Regions from separate parts of the Bacillus sp. ISL-46 genome, predicted to be linked through region 1. Evidence: riboswitches for the same ligand, from Rfam matches in the RefSeq annotation. Region 1 holds a riboswitch; the other holds the start of a gene.
The links. Region 1 has a riboswitch for FMN ahead of J7E67_RS11340 (ECF transporter S component). Riboswitches for the same ligand answer to the same signal wherever they lie in the genome.
Positions count from the first base shown of each region.

Region 2: linked by a shared signal. The riboswitch ahead of ribE (riboflavin synthase) and the one ahead of J7E67_RS11340 (ECF transporter S component) in region 1 are both predicted to bind FMN.

Region 1 covers NZ_JAGGQR010000016.1:18,309-21,510, reverse strand. Annotated here, with positions in the region: gene J7E67_RS11350 (hypothetical protein) at 1-310, shown strand, start outside; gene J7E67_RS11345 (peptidoglycan DD-metalloendopeptidase family protein) at 478-1,233, shown strand; FMN riboswitch at 1,378-1,509, shown strand; gene J7E67_RS11340 (ECF transporter S component) at 1,676-2,260, shown strand; gene J7E67_RS11335 (ferredoxin) at 2,374-2,622, opposite strand; gene J7E67_RS11330 (YpbB family protein) at 2,884-3,202, shown strand, end outside.
Region 2 covers NZ_JAGGQR010000010.1:184,311-187,512, forward strand. Annotated here, with positions in the region: partial or broken gene ribB (3,4-dihydroxy-2-butanone-4-phosphate synthase) at 1-516, opposite strand, end outside; gene ribE (riboflavin synthase) at 576-1,235, opposite strand; FMN riboswitch at 1,383-1,531, opposite strand; gene J7E67_RS05190 (GyrI-like domain-containing protein) at 1,693-2,163, opposite strand; gene katA (catalase) at 2,329-3,202, opposite strand, start outside.

The DNA.
Region 1 (3,202 bases):
TAATAGGGCTTTGGAGGCAATGAAGAATGATCAGCCCTTATTAGGGTTAAAAAGTTCACTTTTTCCTGCTCTGCCGATTAAGGATGTATCCATTAAAGAAAAAACTTTACTAGTTACAATAGATGAAAATTCGAGTCTACGAGAAGACCAAGTTACGATTAACGCTTATGAGTCCTTGTTATTAACAGCTAAAGAATTTGGTTTAGAAAAAGTCATTATAAAAAATTCGCCTATAAAAAAAATCGGAACATTTGACCTATCAAAGGAAAACAAAGTCCCGCGTGCGCCAAACCTACAGACGCTTCAATAATTATTCTCAATCAACCCCTAGTGGTTGATTTTTTTTATCATGAATAAAATAACTATAATCTCCAAATTATAACAAGTATGTCTAATCGCTCCTCCACCAAGGTATATGTTCTAAAGGTGAAACAACTAACATATGGTGTGGAGGAGGAAAAGAACTAAGGAGGTTGAATGAAGAAAATGCGAGACTACATAAAAAGGGTTCTTATTGCCCTAATTATGGCGCTATGTATCAGTTTGTTATTTTTAGGTGGAATACATTCCGAAGCAAGTATGAAGGATGAGAAAGAGATAAAGGATGGGTGGATATGGCCTGCAGACGGTATTATTTCTGATACATATGGAACGAGAATGGGTAAACATAAGGGAATTGATATTGCTGGAAAATTGAACACCCCTGTTCTTGCCGTCGATGATGGTCAAGTAGTTAAATCCTATTATTCGAATACATACGGAAATGTAGTATTTATAAAACATCCAAGTCATTTTGTTACTGTCTATGCCCATTTAAACAAGCGAACTGTATTAGAAGGTCAAAGTATTAAGCAGGGAACCGTAATAGGGAAAATGGGGAGAACAGGACAAGCTACTGGGACCCATCTTCATTTTGAAACCCACCAGCATGAGTGGAGATATGATAAGAAATATGCATTGGATCCAGAAAAGTTCTTAGGAAAAGCGGACACAGGCGAGAATGTACAGGGTGGAATAGCTGGAATCAATGACGATGTATTAGAAGCAAGCTCCCATGTAAAACTTCAAAAGGAAGACAAAACAGAGAAAGGAAAAAAACAATATATCGTCAAACAAGGCGACACATTGTACTCCATTTCGAGGAAAAGAAATATGACGGTAACACGTATTAAACAACTTAACCATCTGTCCTCGGATCTTATTAAACCTAAGCAAGTATTAAATGTAAATTGAGATAATAAACAACCCGTGGACTCAAGTGTCTGCGGTTTTTTTTTTGGAAACTGTTTAAAAAAGTTACAAATGCGTTAAAACGTAAACCTTTTACTTAACAAAAAATGCAGGAAGCAGTATAATTATATTTGTAATTATATATCGATCTATCTTCGGGGCAGGGTGAAATTCCCGATCGGCGGTATTTGAGTGAAACTCATAAGCCCGCGAGCCTTTATGGCAGGATTTGGTGTGATTCCAAAGCCGACAGTATAGTCTGGATGGGAGAAGATGGAGGTTCTGCAGACGTTCAAAAAATTAATGTTTAATGAACGTTTATTAAGCGTGCCTTTGTAAACTCCCTCAAGTAGATTTTCTTGAGGGAGTTTTTATTTACTTAGGTCTCGACTGTTTGCTGAACCTCTCTTCCTAAACGCGATGGATCAAAAAAGGAGAGAGGAAGATGAAGAAGATGAAGAAACAGAGGAAAATGAATGTAAGGGCTTATGTGTCAATTGGAATGTTGAGCAGTATTGCATTTCTGTTAATGCTAATACAATTTCCATTGCCTTTATTCCCAAATTTCTTGTTTGTCGATTTCAGCGACATCCCAGCATTAATTGCCACATTGATTTTTGGACCAATTGCAGGAATATTAGTTGAGTTTTTTAAAAATGTCCTTAATTATATTCAGACAGGAAGTTTTACAGGAATTCCTGTTGGCCATATAGCCAATTTTGCTGCTGGCATTGTGTTTATCCTGCCAACATATTTCGTATATAATAGACTCAAAACTAGAAAAGGTATGACATTAGCGTTAATCGCCGGGACAGCTATAATGGCGGTAATGATGAGTTTGTTAAATTACTTCTTCATTTTACCGGCTTATACTGCTCTTATGGGATTCCCTGATATGCGTAATTTGGTAGTCCCTGCTATCTTACCTTTTAACTTAATAAAAGGTGTTATGATGTCATCCATCTTTATGCTTCTGTTCATTCGGATGCAGGCATGGATTAATAAGAACACAACAATTAAAAGCGTCTAATAAATAAAAACAACAGGATGGACCCATTCCTCCTGTTGTTTTTTTGTAAAAAATTAAAACCTCTCCCTTAAAAAGGAGAGAGGTAGTAGCTTAACATTTGTTTTACCTAAATATTATTCAAATTTAGTTGGATTGCCATCAAAAGCTTCGTCAGCTACCTTAATGGAATCAGTAGGACAGCCTTCAAAAGCATCCATCATATCATCGATTAATACATCTGGAATTTCAACAATTCCTTCATTATCATCAAGAGTTACAAATGCAATGCCTTCATCATCATAATCATAAATATCTGGTGCTGCTGCGCCGCAAGCCCCACATGCAATGCAAGTTTCCTTATCCACAATTGTGTACTTTGCCATGAAAAAAAACCTCCCAGTAATATAAACAAAATTATTCTTACACATTTTCCATTATCAAATTGAAAACGGATAACTCATATCTATTGTAAAACTGTATCGATAACTTTTCAATAGAAAAATACCCATATACCTGTAGATTATATAGTTGAATTTCTAATTCTTCCACATTTTTGGGCAACAATCTACTTTATTTCATGATAGAATAAAGAAGAAAAATGGATATTTTGTCGATAATGTACGAAAAACGGCGGGGGACTTAGTATGATGCAACTTGAATCCATTATTCTTTATAGTGTCAAACAATTAAACAGGGAACGGACGATTTACTCCGTCTATCACCTGTTGAATGGAAAAAAATCATCACAAACTATCCAAGACGCCCACCTATTTTCATTAAAAAAATTTTTTGGGATTTATGAGCAATTAACAAGGGACTCCTTTGATGAAATACATCAATCAATGGTAGAAAAAAATTGGTTAATAAATATAGGGGAACAACGATACGATGTAACGACCTCTGGAATGACACTTCTAGAAAACAAACCATTGCCCAAATATATAAATGGCTGGACCTTTCATC
Region 2 (3,202 bases), on a different contig from region 1:
ACGTGCCATCGTGCCATCGTCATTCATGATTTCACAAATGACACCAGCAGGCTTGGCACCGCATAAAATTGCAAGGTCTACAGCTGCTTCTGTATGCCCCGTTCTGCTCAAGACTCCGCCTTTTTTAGCAATTAGCGGAAACATATGCCCTGGTCTTAAAAAATCAGATGCTTTTGATTCCGGGTCAACCATACTCAACACCGTTGCTGAACGTTCAAATGCAGAAATGCCAGTGGTAGAAAATTTATGGTCAATGCTTACGGTAAAAGCTGTTCGATTTGGATCCGTGTTCTTGGAAACCATTGGATGTAAGTCGAGCTTTTGAGCTAATGCCTCGTCAATGGGAACACAGATTAGACCTCTTCCGTGAGTGGCCATAAGATTTATAACCTCAGGCGTTGCTTTTTCAGCAAGAGAAATAAAGTCCCCTTCATTTTCCCTGTTCTCATCATCGCAGGCAATAACAACCTTTCCTTCTTTTAAATCAGCAAGAGCTTCGTCAATCGTATTAAACACGCCACATCTCTCCTTTCAAAATTACAAACCAATTAAAACTAGACTTTTCCAACCATCATTTAATTAAAGCCATTGTCTGCTAAAAATTGTGCCGTTATCCCTGTCTTACGCTTTTGCGCTGTATCACTTGAAAGGTTTTTGATAAAATGTCCAACGTATTTACCAATCATATCGCATTCTAGATTAACGATATCCCCTGACCCTTTTAGTCCCAAAATCGTTTCCGATAATGTATGGGGGATGATCGATAGTGTAAAACTATTTTCTGTTACCGCAAAAACAGTCAAACTTGTCCCATCTACCGTGATAGAGCCTCTTAAGATGACATATTTTAATAATTCCTGCTCCGCTTCAATCTCATAGTAGACCGCATTTTCGAAGGACTGTTTACTTTTAATTATGCCTGTTCCATCGATATGTCCTGAGACAAAATGGCCGCCAAACCTTCCACCTGCTGCCATCGCCCGCTCAAGATTTACTTTGGAACCTCGCTTTACCATATTTAAACTTGAAGCTTTGACCGTTTCGGGCATAACATCTACCGTGAACAGCTTTCCCGTAAAGGATGTCACCGTTAGACATACCCCGTTGACCGCAATACTGTCGCCAAGGTGAACATCATTTAGTATTTTCTTTGCTTCAATGGCTAACACAAACGACTCCCCAGTCCGCTGGATGTTCGCGACTACCCCAATTTCTTCAATAATTCCAGTAAACATAATTTCCTTCTCCTTACTAGGTTCCACTTAAATTCTTACGCTAAAATGAAAAGGACCCTGAAGACAATAAGTCCTCAGGGTCCTGTAAAAGACAATAGAAAATAAAGGGTTAAAAATAGGTACACTACACCCTACAATTAATCCTGTCTTTTCCTTCTCCCATCCAGACTTTAACTGTCGGCTCTGGAGTTTCACCAGATCCACCGTTTAACAATAATATGTTAAACGGGTCACGGACTAAGAAGCATCGCTTCATCACCGCCGGTTAGGAATTTCACCTGACCCCGAAGGAATATACAATTCTTAAATTAATGATAGTATAATCTATTGTAACAGTAAAGGGAAACGCACTAAAAAGTATTTTCATTCTAAAATTATTTGATCATTATTTCACATAAAATCCATAAGCTAAGGTGATTGCTTCTTCCCTTAGCTTGCTTCCATTGAAAGAATTAGTTTACTCTTTATAAGTCTTTACCGGTAAATAAATATCAAAGTGAAGCTCCCCAGAAGCATACAGATGTTTATTCTCTTCTTTATATACTTCAATGCTTAATGCGTTGTGATCCTGTTCATAGCCATATTCTTTCATCCAAGCATATATTTGTTGATATGTAATTTCGACTTCCTCTTGCTTTCCTTTATGGGTAGAAAAAACATAATTTTTACTCGGAATCGTAAATCCAACCATACCATCGGGAATTTCGTCAATTTTTTCTACGGGCGTTGTTACATAATAGGTGAACTCTGTTTCCCGGCTATGAAAAGGTGCAATCAATACAGGTTCTTTCGTTTGATAGGATACTTCTTCTAGTCGATTAACCATTTCTTGAAAAAGACGTGGAAGTGTACTGATTTGTGAGTAAGTTCCATTCCATGAAATCCCAACAACTTTCATTTCTTCTTTTTCTATTACCTGGATACTCATGCTAATCCCCCTTTTGAATCATCATATTAATATAATTCTAATCATTGCCCTTAAATTCCTGCAAAAATAGTTCGATTAATCATTAAAAAATTGACTAGATCTCAGCTCTTGTTACCATGAAAAAAGACCGTTCATCTTAATGAACGGCCTTTACTAGTTTCATAGTCACTTTACCTCTTGAGGAATAGCTAGATTTAACCCTTTGGCTACTTTCTCACCATATTCTGGGTCTGCTTTGTAGAAATGTTGAATTTGACGAAGCTTTATGTCATCCCTCTCAACTGGCTTCATTGCGCCTACCACTGTTTCAATTAAGCGGGCACGCTCGTCTGCTGACATTAAGCGATATAAATCACCGGCTTGTGTGTAGTGGTCATTTTGATCATAGGCTACTTGTTCAGCAAGTCCAGTAACCTGGAAGGCAGTTTGTTTATGTTCAGGTTCCTCCTTTGGTCCTCCAAAACTGTTTGGCTCATAGTAAACCGAACCACCACCATTATGATCGGAACGCATCGCCCCATCACGTTGATAGTTATTTACTTCTACCTTTGGACGATTAATTGGGAGCAAATTATGATTCGGTCCTACACGATAGCGGTGGGCATCCGAATAAGCAAATAGTCGGCCTTGAAGCATTTTATCCGGCGAAGCCTCAACACCAGGGACCATTGTTCCAGGAGAGAATGTGGCCTGCTCGACCTCTGCAAAATAGTTTTCCGGATTACGGTTGAGCACCATACGCCCAACCTCGATTAATGGGTAGTCCTTATGTGACCATACCTTTGTGACATCAAACGGATCGAAGCGATACGTTTCAGCATCTTCAAAAGGCATGATTTGAACATGGAGTCTCCATGCTGGGAAGTCCCCCTTGTCAATTGCATGAAATAAGTCTTCCGTATGGTAATCAGGATTATCACCAGCTAACTTACCAGCAAGCTCTGGTGCCATATTCTTAACACCTTGTTCGGATTTAAAGTGATATTTGACCCAAACTGCCGCTCCATCCGCATTAACCCATTTAAAGGTATGGCTGCCA